Regions from separate parts of the Clostridium hominis genome, predicted to be linked through region 2. Evidence: predicted binding sites of a transcription regulator. Region 2 holds the regulator's gene; the other holds the start of a gene.
What was found. The regulator CtsR, encoded in region 2, represses protease genes until heat stress. The targets are predictions, from matches to a motif close to AAGGTCAANNAAGGTCAAAT.
Positions count from the first base shown of each region.

Region 1 (10,218 bases), on a different contig from region 2:
AAGAAATACAAACTCTAACAAACCCTTTCTTCAACTTCATCCCCCTTTTTCTTTATTGTCAATCAACTAATACACTTCTATTCGTCATACATATTAAATCTTTGGATACTATTTGATACCCATTTCCCATCATCATATATTAAACCTACTAAAAATGTTTCCTCACGACTTTCCTTTACAAATGGTAATATCTTTTTATAAATATCATAATTAATCTTAACCACTATATTTCCTTTATAAATAGAATCTTCATACTTAAACTCACTTTTTTCTATATTCAAGTTCATATCTGAAATCTCATAATTATTAGTAAAGAATAATGTCTTTTTAAAAATATCATCATATATTTTATTTCTAGTAGATTCATCTGCATTTTGAATTAAAGTTTTATCCCCTCCATTAAGAGCATCAAAAACAGAATTAAAGAACGTATTTAAAGATATTTCAATTTCATTCATTAGCTTTTCATTTACCATATTAATATCTAATTTGATAATTCCATTATTATTTATAACCACTGATTCACTCTTTATTTTCCCCCAAGGAAAATCTTGTTCTATATATAGCTCGATATCTCTATTTAATGGAATAGGACCGAAATCAACTATGTCTGATACCTTTTTTTCTATATTTTTATTATCTATAAAAACATCCGCATCTTTATAAGCCGAATATAAAGTTATATTTCCAGCATCAACATGTATATTTATATTAGCATCTTCAGAAACAGTTACCTCTTCCTCTCCAGTAACCTCCCCAAACTCAGTATTTAATTTATACCTCGCTATATAAGTTCCTGGTATAATATCTTTTAAGGTTTCACCAGACTTAACACTTCTATTATCTATAAATATTTCAGTATTATTAAAATTCGATTTTACCAATACTGAAATTCTACTGACATTTATATAGTATTTTTCTCCAAAGATATTTTTTTTACTTTCTATATTTAGCATACCACTTTTATTTTCTGCTCTTAATTTTTTAGTTATATCTAGTAATGTATCTCTCTTATCATCATAATAATCAATTAACGGTACCAAGCTTTCCGAATCAACTTTCTTCCCATCAATTTTTAGAGTTTTTGACAGTAATTTTTCATCTTTATTTTCAATCGCTACTTTAAAATTGCTTATTACCTCTTCTTTTGTAGGTGCGCCATTCAAAATACCTACAGTAATAAATGTAAAAATCATAAATATAACTATAAAGATAATAACTATTTTCTTTTCTATAGTTAATGCATTGAATTTCCCTATTACTTTTTTTAAATACCCATTAAATTCAGATAACTTTTCTTTAAATTTTTCTTTCATTCTTAATACACCTATTCTAAAATATCAATTATCCACTTTCCACATTCTACACATTTATAAACTCTAATTATGAAGGGATCTAATCTAGCTCCTTCTATATTTGCACCACTTTGAATCAACTCTTCTTTTGTGTAAAACTCATCTTCATCATCTAAATACCCTTCAATTTCTACTATATAATTCTTATCAGTTTTACTACAACAATCATTATCACCTACACAGTTAATTTCTTCATAAGTTAAATTTTCTTGTAAATCTTTTATTATAGGTATTAAATCTTCAAATTCCTCAATATTATCTAAAAATTCCTCACTATTAAATGCTAAATCTTTAATTTTAAATAATTCCATACTTCATTTCTCCTTTTTTCTCTTTTGTTCCTTTTAATTGTATATCATTTCCTTATTTTTCATCAAGATATTTTTAATTTTTCTTTCAAAAGAAAAAACTATGCATATGCATAGTTTAATTTCTAAAACATAGGATTAGTTTTCTCAAAGAAATACATAAATATTATTAATCCTATCATTATTATAAATGGTAATACCATCAATATCATCCCTATTGGATGAGCTAAATTAACAGTCCACCCAACTCCTACACGCTTTTCAACCATTAACGCAGGGTCATTTTTATTATAGTATATCGAACCTAAAATATATCTATCATCATCATCTCTGTAATTTTCTTCTCCTTCTTCAGTTGTCTTTATGTTTCTTCCGCCTTGACCAAAATAATAGCTTATTAATATAAATACTCCAATACTAATAAATAATATTACCATTGGAATAGTCATAATTTCAGTACCTAAATCAAATAATATAGAAACTTGAGGAAGCGACATTATAATTAAAGTCTCTAAAGCTAAAATCCAAGTGAATATAGAAATATACTTTTTAAACAAAAGCTTTTTCTCTATTGTCCCTTTAATCTTTCCACTAAACAAATCCGATTTAGAGTTTACTGTAATTTTATTTATAAGCACAAAGAAAAATATCATCAAAACTAGCATAAAAGGTATACCTGCTAAATTCATATATGCCGCTGTTGTCCCTTTTTCAACTACTTTATCTACAACTCCTGCAGCATTATAATGAACAGGAATTAGTTCAGGTAATTTATTGTAATTTATTAGTGTTAATATACTTATTACAAACGGTATAATTAAAAGAATTAAATAATGCTTGGTCTCCAAAGCTTTTATCCTCGAGTTTTTTTTAGGTTGTCTTAATCCAGTTTCAACAATAATTACATTCTTGCTTAATACCTTCCAACCTCTTTCATTTTTAATTCTCTTCATCTTTTTCCAATATATTATCGGTAATATTTGTGTAATTCCAATAGATATAAATGTATATGTTAAAAGCAACCACATCTTTATATTAAAAATATATAATATATTTAATAATATTATTAATGGTAATACAAAAACAATATTTTCCTTTTTATATTTCTTTTCTAATCTTAATATATCTATATCATTTTTATATTCTAGCGGAACTCTAACTCCAAAATATATGCCATTATTAGAAAATCTATTTAAATTAAACACTTGAATATATAGTGTTACTGTAATAAAAGGAAATATAAAATATTTAATTAAATCTTCCATCTTATTTCTTCTCCTTAAACAAACCATATTTTTCATCTATAATCTTATTTATATCATCTTTAGATATTCCTCTGTTGCAACACTCTGCAATATAATACTCTAATTCTTCTTCAAAATTTCTTTTAAACTTATTATTTGACTCTTCTAAATTTAAGCTTATGAAAGCGCCTTTTCTTCTATCAATTTTTATATAGCCTTCATCTTTTAAAATGTTGTATGTTTTATTAACAGTATGCATATTAACTTCTATATCTGACGCTAATCCTCTTACAGAAGGTAATATTTCCCCTTCTTCTATTTCACCTCTAGCAATTCCCTTTATTATCTCTGTCTTGATTTGATTATATATAGGTATATCTGAATCAAAATCTATTTTAAGTAACATTACTTCACCTCTCACTTTACTTGTTATATAAAATATATAACAGCATCTATATTTTTTCAATATTTATCACATTTTTTTATTAAAGCCATTTTATTCATTTCCCTATTAGTTTTTCCTATTTTGGACACTTTTTTATAGTTTATTAAAGTCTTTTCTACGCAAAATACTACTGTAAAGCAAACAAGCTTTACAAAAATAAAATTTTAATTTATTAAGGAGGGTCTAGTATGTCACAAAAACTAGTTCCAGAAGCTAAAAACGGATTGGCAAAATTTAAGAACGAAGTAGCTAACGAAATGGGCGTTCCTTTCACAGATTACAACGGAGACCTTACTTCAAAACAATGCGGTAGCGTTGGTGGAGAAATGGTTAAAAGAATGGTTCAACAATACGAACAAGGAATGAAATAAGAAAAACTGAATAAAAAAATAAGATATCCTCTTAGAGGGTATCTTATTTTTTTACTGCAAAAACTCTTCTACCATTTTGTACCCCAATTTATTTCTTTTACCTTTTTTCCCTTTAATATTATAGTTTATTAAAGATTGAAATACGCAAAATATTATTGTAAAGTGAGATACACTTTACAAATACTAAAATATAAAGGAGATAATATTATGGCACAAAAATTAGTTCCAGAAGCAAAAAACGGATTAGCTCAATTTAAGAAAGAAGTTGCAAACGAATTAGGAGTTCCACTAAGCGATTACAACGGCGACTTAACTGCAAAGCAAAACGGTAGCGTTGGCGGAGAAATGGTTAAGAGAATGGTTCAACAATACGAACAAGGAATGAAATAGAAAAAACTAAATAAACATAAATTAAAGGATGATATCATTTGATACCATCCTTTAATTTATCTCTATAACATTTGGTGGCTTACCGGGGAATCGAACCCCGGACACCTTGATTAAAAGTCAAGTGCTCTACCGACTGAGCTAGTAAACCATATATGGCAGGGATAGCAGGATTTGAACCTACGAATACCGCAGTCAAAGTGCGGTGCCTTACCGCTTGGCGATATCCCTACACATGGTGCGTGTTAAGAGATTCGAACTCCTGGCCCACGCCTTAGAAGGGCGTTGCTCTATCCAGCTGAGCTAAACACGCATAAATAACATTATAAACTTTCGATTTGCTAAAATCTACTAACTATAACATTTTTCTTATGAAACAAGGGTGATAATTTTGTACACCTCTTGACCACGTCATTTAGTATATTATCTTTATCACCCTTTGTCAACATTTTTTTATATTTTTATTACTTATACGATTCTCTTCAAAATCTATTATAAATATAATTTTCTTACTCTAAAGGTTTTTCAGTTAAAGTTGCAAACTCAAAATTATGACAATGTTGATCTACTACTTTAGTTGCTCCCTTTATTGCATGAACATGCTTATCAGTTCCTCTAATTTTTATATCTAATCCTGTTCTAATCATTATAGGATGATGATGACCATCTGGGGCAGAGTCAGTCTTTGTTTTTATAAGATGGTAGTGACGTCCATTTTCTAAATACTTAGCTTCTCCTGTTATTCCTGCAGTACGATGGTTATGTCTATCTTCACCATTCTCTGCTAACTTTGTACTTCCTGTAAATTCGTGTACGTGTTTATCATTATAACATCCACTATATTCTTCAGTATAATATTCATTGCCTGAATTACTCATAACTTCTCCTCCGTATTTTATGATTTTAACTAATAATGCAAAACTCTCTTCATTTAATTACTTCGAAAGAAAATTCTCACTATCTGTTAGTCATAATACATAATATGCAATAGCAATAATATGTTGCATATTAAGTATTAATATTTTTATATAAATAAGGCATCGTTAAACATATATGTCTAACAACGCCTTATAAAGGTATTTAAACAACTTTTATCTATAATCTTTTTTCAAAGTTACCTACTACATTCATGCCTTCATTAAAAATTATAAAAGCCTTTTCATCACTTTCGTTAACAATTTTTCTAAGTTGTCCAATTTCATATTTAGATATAACAGTTACTAAAATCAAAGTATCTTCTCCTGTATAAGCTCCATATCCATGCCATAATGTTACTCCTCGTCCAATTTCACTCATAATTCTTTTATCGATGTCATTCTCTTTAGTAAATATCATAGCCGTAGTATTAATATTTTGATAGTGAATCTTATCTACTATCAAGCCAAAAAATGTAGTATAAATGATAGAATATATCGCTGTTGGTAATTCAAATAAAACTGCACAACCTCCATAAATAATTGCATTTATTATCATTCCTAACTTTCCTACACTAAATTCTGAATACTTCTTAGCAAAATAAACGCCTAGTATATCTATTCCACCACCAGACCCACCAGCCTTTAATGTAATTCCAATACCTGTTCCTGTTATTATTCCTCCAATTAAACAAGCTGTTAATCTATCATCAATTATTGGCACTACAGGTATTGCTATAATTGAAAAGAATACTGTCTGAAAAACTATACTTACTACCGTTCTAACAAAAAACTTTTTAGAAATACTTTTATAAGCTATAAATAATAACGGTATATTTAATAAAAAGTTAATAATACCTGATATATCAAAATTATTTGGTATGGATATATAATTTCCTATTAATGTACGTATAATTTGAGATATACCTACAACTCCTCCATTATATAAACCAACTGGAACTATAAATAAATTAACTCCTAAACAAAAAATTAAAGCACCTATAATTATAACTACAATTTTTTTTATCTCTTCTTTATAAAGCACTTCTTTTCACCCCATTAATAATAATTATCACAAAAAATAATTCTATCATAAATTTTAAATATATCATATATAAATAATCTAAAATTTTACACACACAAAAAAAAAAAAAAAAAAAAAAAAAATAAGAAACTGCGATTAATCACAGCTTCTTATTTTAAAGTTAGTCTTGCTTAATATTAATTACAATTTGATCATTTTCTCCATGGATTATAACATTTGAACCATAAGTTATCTCTCCTGCAATAATCTTTCTAGCAAGCTTATTTTCTAGAGTATTTTGAATATATCTCTTTAAAGGTCTAGCCCCATATACAGGATCATATCCTTCTTGAGCCATAATATGTTTAGCTTCCGGAGTTATTTCTAGAGTTATATTTTTATCCTTTAATCTATTTGATACTTCTCTTAAGAATATATCAATAATCTTAGTAATGCCATTTTCACTTAAAGGCTTAAACATTATTATATCGTCAACTCTGTTTAAGAACTCTGGTTTAAATCTCATCTTCATTTCATTCATTACAGCTTCTCTTACTTGAGGCTCTACAGTATCTTCCGAAGTATTTTCTAAAAGATAGCTGCTTCCAATATTAGATGTCATTATGATTATAGTATTTTTAAAATCTACAGTCTTACCTTTGTTATCTGTTAATCTACCATCATCTAATATTTGTAAGAATATATTAAATACATCTTCATGAGCTTTTTCAATTTCATCAAATAATATAACACTATATGGTTTTCTTCTAACAGCTTCTGTTAATTGACCACCTTCATCATAACCTACATATCCTGGAGGCGCTCCAACTAATCTAGATACAGTATGCTTTTCCATATATTCTGACATATCTATTCTTATAATATTATCCTCAGAATCAAAAAGGTTTCTAGCTAATGTTTTTGCTAGCTCTGTTTTACCTACCCCAGTAGGCCCTAAGAAGATAAAAGAACCTATAGGTCTATTCTCATCTTTAAGTCCAGCTCTTGCTCGTAAAATAGCTGATGTTACGGAAGTAACGGCTTCCTCTTGACCTATTACTCTCTTACTCATTTCATCTTCTAATCTTAATAATTTTTCTCTTTCACCTTCTAAAAGATTACTTACAGGAATACCAGTCCATCTTGAAAGAATTTGTGATACTTCCTCTTCAGTAACTTCCTCTTTCAATAAAGCTCCTTCGTAATTTTCCTTTACTTCTACTTCCATAAGCTTTATAGCTTCTTCTAGCTTAGGTATATCACTATACTGAATCTGAGCTGCTTTATTATAATCATAAGCTCTTTGAGCTGCTTCAAGTTCTCCTCTTGCTGTATCAAGTTTAGACTTTAAATCCTTCAACTTTTCAATAGCTCCCTTTTCTCTTTCAAACTTAGCAGTCATTTCATCATTTTTAGCTTTAAGCTCTGCATACTCTTTTTCTAGTACCAAAAGTTTCTTTTTAGAACCTTCATCTTTTTCCCTTGATAATGCTTCTTTTTCTATTTCTATTTGAATAAGCTTTCTTCTAACTTCATCAAGCTCTGCTGGCAATGAATCAATTTCAGTTCTTATCATAGCCCCAGCTTCATCAATTAAATCTATAGCTTTATCTGGTAAATATCTATCTGAAATATATCTATCTGAAAGCTTTGCAGCAGCAACTATAGCCGAATCTTGGATTCTTACTCCATGATGAATTTCAAATCTTTCTTTTAAGCCTCTTAATATTGATATTGCATCTTCTACAGTTGGTTCATTAACTATAACAGGCTGAAATCTTCTTTCTAGAGCTTTATCTTTTTCAATATACTGTCTATACTCATCAAAAGTCGTAGCTCCTATACAGTGTAATTCCCCCCTAGCAAGCAATGGCTTAATTAAGTTACCTGCATCCATAGCACCATCTGTTTTGCCTGCTCCAACTATGGTATGAATTTCATCAATAAACAGAATTATTCTGCCTTCACTACTTTGAACTTCTTTTAAAACAGCCTTTAATCTTTCTTCAAATTCACCTCTATATTTAGCACCAGCAATTAAAGCTCCCATATCTAGCGAAAATATGATCTTATCTTTTAATCCTTCTGGTACATCTCCATTAACTATTCTATTAGCTAATCCTTCAACTATAGCTGTTTTACCTACTCCAGGTTCACCGATTAATACTGGATTATTCTTAGTCCTTCTAGAAAGTATTCTAACTGCCCTTCTTATTTCTTCATCTCTTCCTATTACAGGATCAAGCTTATGATTTCTTGCAAGTTCTACTAAATTTGTACCATACTTTGCTAAAGCATCATAAGTTCCTTCTGGATCTTGTGTATCTACTCTCTGACTTCCTCTCACCTCTGATAGAACCTTCATAAAACTATCTTTATTTACATTGTATTTTTCTAATATTCTCTTTGTTGACCCGTTTTTATCTACACCCATAATAGCTAACATTAAATGTTCTACACTTATATAAGAATCTTTAAAATCTTTAGCTATTGAATCTGCTTTTACTAAAACTTCTTCTACTTGTCTTGTTATATAAACTGATGAATTGTTAGCTCCCTCGCCAGTTACTTTAGGCATGTTACTTAAAGCCTGATCTATATCATACTTCATCATTTTTATATTTATTCCCATCTTAGTAAAGATGTTTGGTATTAATCCATCCTCTTGTTCTACTAGAGCAGAGAACAGATGAATTATTTCAATTTGTTGATGATTGTGCTTAACAGCCGTTAAATTAGCATCATTCAATGCTTGTTGTACTCTTAATGTCATTTTTTCAACGTTCATATTCTACTCACCTCATTTAATGTTTTTACCTTTAATAAAATAATAATACAAAAGTCAAAGAAAGTCAAAGTAAATTTATATATTTTTCATTTTTATTTTTTACCAATAAAATCATAATAATAATTAATATATTCATTTGTAACTATTCCATTAATATTTCTCCCCCTTTTGTTTTTATACCTAGTTATTGGTATAATAAGTATCATAATAAAAACTTATAAGAATCTGAGGTGAGATTTTGAGAAGGGAATTTATAAGTTATCCATTAGATTTACCAATTAAAGTATCATATTTTAATATTAGAAATTATCCAATACACTGGCATAATTCTATTGAAATCGTATATGTGATAAAAGGTTCCATAGAGATAACAATTGATTCTGATTCCTTTACTCTTAATGAAAAGGAAGTAGAAATTATAAATGTAGACGAGGCACATAAATTTTATAGCAAAGAAGATAATAAAATCTTAATTTTCAATATAGACCCAAGCTTTTTTGAAAAATATTATAAAGATATTAAAAATGTATTTTTCTATACAACATCTACATCTAATCAAGTTGGTGAGGAATATGATGAGCTTAAAGGGTTTTTAGCTAAACTTCTATGTGAATACGTTCAAAAACTTGAAGATTACGACGAGGAAATTGAAGATATTTTAATTAATTTACTATATCATTTAATAAATAATTTTCATTACTTAACTACTGAGAAAGAAGAGCTTAAGGAAAAAACAGAACAATTAGATAGGTATCATAGAATTTCAAAATATATATTCAATAATTATAATAATAATATTACCTTAAAAGATATTGCTAAAAAAGAATTTTTAAGTCCACACTATCTTTCTCACGAAATAAAATACGCAACCGGGTCTAGTTTTACAGACTTAATAAACCAAACTCGTGTTGAAGAATCAATAAAACTTTTATTAGATAGTGATATAAGTATTTCAGAAATTTCTGATGAAGTAGGTTTTTCCCATGTAAGATATTATAATAAAAACTTTAAAGAGTACTATAACTGTACTCCTCTTCAATATAGAAAGAAATTTTCTCTTACAGAAAAAGAATTTGAACTTGAAAAAGTTCTTTATCCTTTGCCTTTAAATGAATCATTAGAATCTTTATCTCATACTTTAGAAAAATATAATAGATATAACTTTGAAAATAAGTTATGGAATATTCATATAGATATGGATGAGACATTAAAGATATTTAATCCAGACTTTGGTCATATAATAAATATAGGTGAGGCTTTCGATTTATTAATTGAAGATAATAAAGATATACTAGAAGAAATACAAGATGAAATACATTTTGATTACGGTAGACTTGAAAAAATGTTTCATAACGATATGGGAGTATTTATAGATTCTGAAT
Region 1 is NZ_JACOOO010000033.1:54,213-64,430, forward strand. Features, by position in the region: gene H8S20_RS14395 (murein hydrolase activator EnvC family protein) at 1-34, opposite strand, end outside; gene H8S20_RS14400 (TcaA 3rd/4th domain-containing protein) at 78-1,316, opposite strand; gene H8S20_RS14405 (hypothetical protein) at 1,328-1,666, opposite strand; gene H8S20_RS14410 (DUF5808 domain-containing protein) at 1,789-2,928, opposite strand; gene H8S20_RS14415 (GntR family transcriptional regulator) at 2,930-3,313, opposite strand; gene H8S20_RS14420 (alpha/beta-type small acid-soluble spore protein) at 3,541-3,723, shown strand; gene H8S20_RS14425 (alpha/beta-type small acid-soluble spore protein) at 3,931-4,113, shown strand; tRNA gene H8S20_RS14430 (tRNA-Lys) at 4,186-4,261, opposite strand; tRNA gene H8S20_RS14435 (tRNA-Gln) at 4,267-4,341, opposite strand; tRNA gene H8S20_RS14440 (tRNA-Arg) at 4,347-4,423, opposite strand; gene H8S20_RS14445 (YmaF family protein) at 4,620-4,988, opposite strand; gene H8S20_RS20510 (YitT family protein) at 5,206-6,069, opposite strand; gene clpB (ATP-dependent chaperone ClpB) at 6,230-8,836, opposite strand; gene H8S20_RS14460 (helix-turn-helix domain-containing protein) at 9,075-10,218, shown strand, end outside.
Region 1: clpB (ATP-dependent chaperone ClpB) is a predicted target of CtsR. The motif match lies at 8,887-8,906, and genes of this name have one in related genera.

Region 2 (10,218 bases):
TCTTGAACTACCCATATATTTTCATTTATATTATCTAATATTCTATCAGCTCTATTCTTTATTTGACTATCGCTTTCTTCTCCTGATGCATATATAACCTTATGCCCTTTCTTAGCTATACAATCAGCAACTTGTAATAATAAGGTTGACTTTCCAGCACCTGGTCTAGCCGTAATTATAGTAATAGAATCTCTTACTATTCCACCACCCATAACTCTGTCAAACTCATTAATTCCTGTAACTATTCTATCGCTTTTACTAGACGTTACTTCTGTAAGTTTCTTTGCTGCCTTCTTAGGTGTTCTTGATGTAGTTACAGCTTTACTTGTGCTTTTAGCTTGAACTACTTCTTCCTCAAAGGTGTTCCAATTGTTGCAATCTGGACATTTTCCTAACCACTTTGGTGTTTCATACCCACAATCCTTACACACATAAACTGTTTTTATTTTTGCCATACCGATTCACCACTTCTATTATACTTATATATAAGTATTCTTAACTTATTTCACTCTTTCTAATATATCATAATTAAAATAAAAAAATATATAAAATACAAAAAATCATCGTTAATAATTTTAACGATGATTTTTTACAAATTATAACTATTTTATTAGTTTTGCTGCAGCTTCATCAACAACAACTACTACATCTCTATGCATTTGTAACATTGTAGCTGGATTATCTGTAGTGATTTTTCCTGAGAATAACCCTTTAATAGCTTCAGCTTTTCCTTCACCTGATGCTATTAATATTATTTTTTTAGCTTTCATTATTCCACCAAGACCCATAGTTAACGCTTTTCTTGGAACTTCATCTATTGAATCGAAGAATCTAGCATTTGCCTCTATAGTACTCTCTGTTAATGAAATTATATGAGTTCCTGCTGATAACTCATCTCCTGGTTCGTTAAATGCGATATGTCCATTGTTACCGATACCTAATAATTGAACATCTATTCCACCAAGCTCTTCAATCTTATTATCGTAGTTTTTACATTCTTCTTCTAAGTTCTTTGCTAAACCATTTGGTACAAAAGTCTTAGTCTTATCAATATTTATATGATTAAATAAGTTTGTATTCATAAAGTTTCTATAGCTTTGCTCATGTTCTGGATTTAATCCTATATACTCATCTAAATTTATTGAAGTACATTTAGAAAAATCTAATTCCTTATTTTCACACTTAGCTATTAGCTCTTTGTACATTCCAATTGGTGATCCTCCAGTAGCTAATCCTAAAACTGCTGTAGGTTTTTCTATTACAACTTTAGCAAACTCCTCTGCTGCTATTTTACTTAATTCTTCATAATTTTTTGTAACTATTAATTTCATAATATCTCTCCCTCTCTACGTGAAATATTCACTTGTAATGTAAATTTATCTGATCTATATAATGCCTCTTCAATAAATAATAATTTATTTTTATTAGCAAAGGTTTTACCTATCATCTTAAGCACTGGAAAGTTTTCTTTAGTATTAAACTTTTCCTTTACTTCATCTGTTATATCTGCTGCTACTATAGAAGAAGTAGAATTGCTTATTGAGTATCCAAAATTCTCTAAAATTTTATATAATGACCCTTTTAGCATCTCTTCATTAATATGCCCGCAATAATCTACTGGTATAAATACAGTCTCAACTGCTATACACTCTCCATCAACTATTCTTCTTCTCTCAATCTTATAAACTTTATCAAGCATAAAAATATCTTGCATATCGTCTGGTGTATCTATTACATCGAAGTTAATAACTTCTGTCTTTAACTCTCTACCTGTTTGCTTTATCATCTCTGTAAAACTCATCATATCTTGTTGCTTTACAGTCTGTTCACATACAAACGTACCTTTACCTTTTAATCTAGTTAAAACCCCTTCTTGAACTAACTCACCTATAGCTTGTCTTATCGTCATTCTACTTACACCGTAGATTTCACATAATTCTCTCTCACTTGCTATACATTCTCCAGGTTTCCAAAGACCTTGAGCTATCTTTTTAACTAAATCATTTTTTAACTGGAAGTATACTGGTATAGGACTACTCTTATCAATCATAGTATCGCCTCCTAAGCATATTATAACGTGCAGATTTATAGATGTCTATACCAGTTGATAAAAATCTTTTGTATATTTTTATCAATTTTACTAATACTAATTATAAAAAGTTTAGGGAGATGTTATTATGATTCCAAAATCTTATTATGATAATATGAACGGTAAAAATATTTTATCTGATTATACGCCAAAAGACATGAGTACTAATTCTCTTAATAACTTTACTGACTCTTCTTTAGAAAATATGGTTATTAATTCTAACCTAGATAACAGTAATGTGATTAAATAACTATTTCTAATTAATATTATATGATATATTAATATTAAATTTACTATTTTAGGAGGTACTTATGGTTAAAGTTTATACAACTAATACTTGTCCTTGGTGTGATAAGGCTAAAAGTTATTTAAAATCTAAAGAGGTAGAATTCGAAGAATTAAATGTTCAAGATGATATGGTAGCTAGAGAAGAAATGATAAAGAAATCTAAGCAAATGGGAGTCCCTGTTCTAGATGTAAACGGAACTATAATAATAGGTTTTGATAAACCTGCTATCGATACAGCTCTTAACATCTAATTATTAGCTTAATTTTATAATTAAGTATTATAAAATTAAAATTTTTCTACAATGTATCAAAGCCAGCATATTGCTGGCTTTTTTCATTAATTTTAATTCTTAATTCTCATTTTAAATTAATTATCGTTCCCTTCAACCTAGACATAGCTTCAATTGAATATTTAATTCCTTGAGTACCTATTCCAGATGCTTTTACTCCTGAGAATGGGAAATGATCTGGCCCTCTTTCTGGTTTATTATTAATTTGAACAGTACCAACCTCTAACTTCTTTGCTATATAAAAGGCTTCATCAATATTTTTAGTAAATACAGACGCTTGCAATCCATATTCAGACTCATTTGCTATCTTTATAGCTTCCTCTTTATCCTTTACTCTAATAATAGGTAATACCGGCCCAAAAGGCTCTTCCCATGCTAATCTCATATCTTCTGTAACAAAATCAAATAAAGTTGGATAAATAATATTTCCGTCTCTCTTTCCTCCAACTAATAAATGTGCGCCTTTTTCTCGTGCATCATCTATTAACTCCCAAACAAAGTCAGCGGATTTATTATCTATTAACGGAGTTATGGTTACACCTTCATCAGTTGGATTCCCAACCTTAAGCTCTAATACGTGTTTCTTAATCTTTTCTGCTAATTCATCAGCTACTTTATCAATTACTAATATTCTTTTAACAGCAGTACACCTTTGTCCTGAATAAGAATATGCTCCAGCCACTATATTGGAGGCTGCTAAGTCAAGATCTGCATCCTCTAATACAATTGCTGCATCTTTTCCTCCTAACTCCATCAACAAAGGAACCATACTTGTTATACTTGCTATTCGCATTCCAATCTCAGTACTTCCTGTAAAGTTTATAAAATCTATCTCTGGATGAGTAACTATATAATCGCCTATTTCACTACCTCTTCCTGTTACCGTATTTAAGACTCCTGCCGGAATTCCTGCCTCTTCAAATACTTTTGCTAAATATAATCCACAAAGACTACCTTGAGTAGCAGGTTTTAAAACCACAGTATTACCGGCTATTAATGCTGGTGCAATTTTTGATGCAGATAAGTTTATAGGATAATTAAATGGAGATATTGCAAGTACTACTCCCATAGACTCTCTAGTTACAACAGATATCTTACTTCTATCAAACCCTGGAAAGCTATCGCTTGCTATAGTTTCTCCAAATATATTTTTAGCTGTATCTGCAGTAAATCTTATATAATCAGCGGTTCTATTAATTTCAGATTCGGCACTTTTTTTATCTTTGGCAATTTCCCTTATGAGAATATCACTTAAATCATTTATTCTTTCCTGCAATATATCAGCAGCTTTATAAAGAATTTTTGCTTTTTCATTTATAGGAATATCCCTCCACTGGTTATGAGCCTTTTGTGCTGCCACAATCACTTCATTTACCTCATCCTTTGTCATTGCTGGAACCTTTCCAACTATTTTCCCATCTGTTGGTGATTTAATGTCAATAAAGTTCCCACTCTTACTATCACACCACTGACCATTGATTAAATTTCTGAACTTTCTCTCTTGCCCAATCAAATTACTAAACATATACTTTCCTTCCTCCATATTAATCTCTTATTTATTTTCCCCTACATATTTTACTTTTATAATAATTCTATGTTTAATAATTTAGCCACAAAAAAGAAGCCTAAATTTATATTTAAGCTTCTTTTACTTTTCACATTAATATTAAATCTCCATATTTAACCAATCTTATCTACAAAATTTATATATTAAATATGATTTACTCTTTATTTACAGCAAACTCAATTCCTTCTTCATTACATTGAATTAGAAGTTTATCTCCATCAACAATATCACCTTTAATTATTTCATCACTTAATTTATCTTCTATTTCTCGCGTAATTATTCTTCTTAAAGGCCTTGCACCAAAATCTTTTTCTTTATTTTTCTCAGCAATAAATTTGCTTAAGTCTTTATCATAGTCGATAAATATATTTTTTTCCTTTAATCTTCCCATTGTTTCACTTATCATAATATCAACTATTTTTAATATACTTTCTTCATTTAGTTGATTAAAGATTATTATTTCATCTAATCTATTTAAAAATTCTGGTCTAAATTCTTTTTTCAATGCACTTTGAATTACTTCGTTCATTTTTTCATATTCTGCTTTACCATTATCTTGATTTGATGCAAATCCAACTTGTTTTTGCTTTTTAATATTTTCAGCACCTACATTGGAAGTCATTATAATTATAGTATTCTTAAAATTAATCATTTTCCCTTTACTATCTGTTAATCTTCCATCCTCCATAATTTGAAGTAAAATATTAAATATATCTGGATGTGCCTTTTCAATTTCGTCTAATAATACGACAGAATAAGGTTTTCTTCTAACAGCCTCTGATAGTTGCCCACCTTCATCATATCCTATATATCCTGGTGGTGATCCTATAAGTCTTGAAACTGAATGCTTCTCCATATATTCTGACATATCTAATCGTATAAGATTATTCATATTACCAAACATAGATTCAGCTAAAGCTTTTGATAACTCTGTCTTTCCAACTCCTGTTGGTCCACAGAATATAAAAGTTCCTATAGGCCTATTAGGATCCTTAAGTCCAATTCTTGCTCTCTTTACAGCTCTTGATATAGCACTTATTGCATCATCTTGACCGATAACCTTCTCTTTTAATATATCTTCTAAATGTATAAGTCTATCTGATTCCTTTTCTGTAAGTCGTGCTATAGGAACCTTAGTCCAAGTTGATACTACTTTAGCTACATCTTCTTCATCTACAAGATAAACTTCAGAACAATTCTTTGTGTTCCATCTATTTTGAATTTCATAAAACTCGTCTCTTAACTGCTTTTCTTTATCTCTTAGATTAGCAGCTTTTTCAAAATCTTGATTTTTTATGGCATCCTCTTTTTCATTTATAGCTTTTTCTATAGCTACTTCTTTTTCCTTTATTTCAGGTGGCAATGTTAGCTTAGATATTCTTACCTTTGCTGCCGCTTCATCAATTAAGTCTATTGCCTTATCTGGCATATACCTATCATTTATATATCTTTCTCCTAAACTAACTGCCATTTTTAATGCTTCGTCGGTTATCTTAACTTTGTGATGTGCTTCATATTTATCTCTTAGTCCAAATAATATCTGTAAAGTATCCTCTGGAGATGGCTCATCAATATTTACTGGTTGAAATCTTCTTTCTAATGCTGCATCTTTTTCTATATGCTTTCTATACTCATCTATAGTAGTTGCACCAATACACTTTATTTCCCCTCTTGCTAATGCAGGTTTTAAAATATTAGATGCGTCTATTGCCCCTTCAGCTCCTCCAGCTCCAACTATAGTGTGTATTTCATCTATAAATACAATTATGTCCTCTTCCTGACGTAATTCAGCCATAATTTTCTTTAATCTATCTTCAAATTCTCCTCTATATTTAGCCCCAGCAACCATAGCAGTTATATCTAAAGTTAAAATCCTTTTATCTTTTAGACTTTCTGGAATATCACCTAAAATTATTCTTTGAGCTAATCCTTCTATTACTGCAGTCTTTCCAACACCTGGTTCACCAATTAAACATGGATTATTTTTAACTCTTCTACATAAAATCTCTAAAACTCTTTGTGTCTCACTATCTCTTCCTACGACAGGATCCAATTTTTGATCCTTTGCTAATTGAGTTAAATCTCTGCTGTATTGATCTAACATAGGTGTTTTATTACTCTTCTTTTCTTTTGAAGGAGTCTTTTTAACTTCTTTTAATTCACTTCCCGTGATATATTTCTCTACATCATCTTTCATTGAGTTAATATCAGCTTTACAACTTGTAAGTATTGCATAAGCTACACCTTCACCATCGTTAATTAAAGATAATAAAATATGCTCTGGAGTAATAAAATTTTGACCATATTTTCTTGCTACCTCTAAGCTATCATCAAATAATCTTTTTGTTCTAGGAGTTAATAATATATCTCCTGATAATATCTCTTCATCTCCAAAGCCTAAATACTCTTCTGTAAGACTTCTAACCTTATCTATAGTTAATCCTTTAGTAGTTAATAATTGACTAGCATACCCATTTTCTTTTAATATCCCTAAAAGTACATGTTCAGTTCCTATATACCCATGCTTAAACTTTTGAGACTCTTGCTGTGCTTCTATCAGAACTATTTGTGCTCTTTCAGTAAACCTCCCAAATATCATTCTTATACCTCCATACCCTAGGTTATAATTTATATAAAATTTAATTAATTAACTATTAAATTTAAATTTATATTAATTACTATGATAAAATAACAGCCATCATACCCCTTAATATATCTGCTCTAACTTTATTTTTATCTTCCACTGATGTTAAATTCCTATCGTTAACAGACATTTTTATAAGCTCACATTCCCTTTCAGTTACTAAGCTTAATTCTAATAAGTAGTGAACTAAAGATAATGCTCCTTGATAAGTAATACTTCTACCAATAGATTCGTTAAGCATCATAGCAATTTTTTCATTATTATCATGTGATATTTTCTTAATTACTATATACCCGCCTCCGCCTCTTCTACTCTCTATAATATAACCTCTTTCATGGCTAAACCTAGTAGTCAATACGTAGTTGATTTGTGATGGGGCACAATTAAATTTATCAGCTAAATCGTTTCTCTGAATTATTATTTCCTTGCTACTTTTCTCTTCTAGCATATTATTTATAAATTCAGCTATAACATCTGATATTCTTGCCATAAAAACACCTTCCTAAACATCTTTGACTTTCTTTGACTTTAATTATATACAAATATTTTTTAAGTGTCTATCTTTAAAGTTTTCCCTTTTAAATAAAATTCATTTAATTTCTGTAATATTTAGGTTTTATTTAGTCAATACTCTTAAAATATAGATGTTAAACAAGATTTTAGGATGTGATAACAAGTGCAGATTAAATGGCTAGGAAATAGTACTTTTTTAATAAAAACATCTTTATCAAAAAAAATTCTTATAGACCCCTTTACTCCATTAGAACTTTTAGATTTAGATACTACTGTTGATATAATAACATTTAGCAAGGATTTTCATAAAATAAGTAACTTTGATTTAAGTAAATATGGTGCTAAGATAGTCACACGTGATGAAATTTATAGTGAAAATAATATTAAGATTAAAGGTTATTTATCATATAGTGATGCTGTTGAAGGATTAAAACGTGGTAAAAACTATATATACCTTTATGAAATAGATGGGTTAAGACTATGTCACCTTGGCTATTTAGGACATTTTCTTAATGCTGAAATAATAAATACATTGAAAAATGTAGATGTTCTATTTCTTCCTATTGGTGGAAATATCTGTTTAAATGGTAGTGAAAGTTATAAATTATCAGAGCTACTTACTCCTAAATATATTATACCAATGTGCTATAAATGTGATAATTGTGATTTTTATTTTAATGGTCCCTTAGACTATATATCTAAATGCAAAAATATTTTTAACACAAATACTTCTGAAATTAATATTAAAGATTTTCCTAATAATACACCGTTAACTGTGCTTTTAAAGCATTAAAAAAAGAGTCACCACTTTGGTGACCCTTTCAATCAACTATTCAGCTACTGGTGCTCCAACTGGACAAACATTTGCACAGTTTCCGCAATCGATACAAGTATCTGCATCTATAACGAATTGAGTATCTCCTTGGCTAATAGCGTTAACTGGACATTCAGCTGCACAAGCTCCACAGTTTACGCATGAGTCTTCTATTACGTATGCCATTAAAAAAACCCCCTCACTTATTAAATTTCATCTCTATTGTATCATAGTCAATATTTTTTTCAAAGTATTTTTAATACATGACATAAAGTTTGACACTAACTCTCGATCATATATCCCGCCATTTCAATAAGATTTATAATATCTTCTGATGTTATTGTTAAATTATCATACACTATTTGAACTTCTTTTTTAACTTTATTTATTTCGCAAGCTACTATACCTTCTTCATTTGTGAGTATATTTCTAATAGTTGTTATATCAGCAGACTTATTTAAATTATAAATTCTTATTGATATTTTCATAATCTCCTCCTTAGTTGTCTTTAATTAATGCCTTAATGAATTTTTTATCTTCTTCAGAACTTATCTCTAACTTAATATCTGAATCATCTACTGAATCTTCATAATTGCCTTCTATTAATTCGATATTATCTATATTAAAGTCATTAATTACTTCTTCTCCAGCTCTCTTATATTTTACTCTTACTGTTTCCTTAACAGTATTATTACTTATAACTTCTCCTGTTCCCTCCTCAGTTTTGACTATTGAACCAACCTGAGGCATTCTCTTTCTAATATCTTCATATGTACTTTGCTCATAATTTAAACAACACATAAGACGTCCGCATATCCCTGATATCTTTGTTGGATTTAGAGATAAATTTTGTTCTTTAGCCATCTTTATAGAAACTGATGCAAAATCACCTAAAAATGATGAGCAACACATAGGTCTTCCACAAGGTCCTAATCCACCTAGCATCTTAGCTTCATCTCTAACTCCTATTTGTCTTAACTCAATACGTGTTTTAAATATAGTAGCTAAATCCTTAACTAACTCTCTAAAATCTACTCTTCCATCTGCAGTAAAGTAGAATATAACTTTATTATTATCAAATGTGTACTCTACATCGATAAGCTTCATTGTTAAATTATGTTCTTGAATCTTATTAAAGCATATATTAAAAGCTTCTTCTTCTTTAGCTTTATTATCAAAATGCTTATCTATATCTTCTTGTGAAGCTATTCTAATAACACTCTTAAGTGGTGCTACTATATCTTCTTCTCTTACTTCCTTTATTCCAATTACACATTCACCAAATTCTATTCCTCTAGCTGTTTCTACAACTACATAATTACCTTTTTCTATTTTTAAATCAGTTGGATCAAAATAATATATCTTTCCTGCCTTTTTAAATCTCACTCCTACGACTTTTATCATCCTTTTTAAACCTCCAAAAAGCTCATAAGCATAACCCTTATAGTTATTGCCCAATTGACATTACTTTTAATGTTTCTTCTAGCTTCTTCAATACTACTTATTAAATTATTTAGCTTTCTAAAGGACATTTCTCTAGTAAGCTCTTTTATTTCATTTATCTTATCACTATTTATAATTAGATTTTCGTTTTCTATTTCCTTATGTATTAATATGTCTCTTATGAAATCCCCAATTATACTTAGCACTTCTTCTTTATCTCCTTTATAAGAATTTAAAACTTCTTCTTCTTCTAAAAGAGCTTCGGGATCATTTTTTGTTATTTTAATTAATAACATTATAACTTTATCTCTTAATTCTTTAAGCTTATCATCATTAAGATATCTATCTATTCTTCCAGGAATTCCTGAACTAAATGCTATAGCTGCCTTCGTTTCTGGTGCATTTTTATCATAGCCTTTTATTTCAACATACTCGTATAATTCTTCTTTTGATAATGGCGTTAATTTAAATATTTCACATCTAGACTTTATAGTATCTAGAACCAACTCTAAACTTTCACATAGTATTATTATGTAAACCCCTAAAGGAGGTTCCTCTATAGTTTTTAAT
Region 2 is NZ_JACOOO010000047.1:5,381-15,598, reverse strand. Features, by position in the region: gene radA (DNA repair protein RadA) at 1-455, opposite strand, end outside; gene nagB (glucosamine-6-phosphate deaminase) at 603-1,331, opposite strand; gene H8S20_RS18640 (GntR family transcriptional regulator) at 1,328-2,050, opposite strand; gene H8S20_RS18635 (hypothetical protein) at 2,178-2,339, shown strand; gene H8S20_RS18630 (glutaredoxin family protein) at 2,401-2,628, shown strand; gene H8S20_RS18625 (NADP-dependent glyceraldehyde-3-phosphate dehydrogenase) at 2,735-4,192, opposite strand; gene H8S20_RS18620 (ATP-dependent Clp protease ATP-binding subunit) at 4,389-6,833, opposite strand; gene H8S20_RS18615 (CtsR family transcriptional regulator) at 6,913-7,368, opposite strand; gene H8S20_RS18610 (MBL fold metallo-hydrolase) at 7,555-8,184, shown strand; gene fdxA (4Fe-4S ferredoxin) at 8,221-8,391, opposite strand; gene H8S20_RS18600 (heavy-metal-associated domain-containing protein) at 8,487-8,693, opposite strand; gene H8S20_RS18595 (PSP1 domain-containing protein) at 8,704-9,609, opposite strand; gene H8S20_RS18590 (DNA polymerase III subunit delta') at 9,615-10,218, opposite strand, start outside.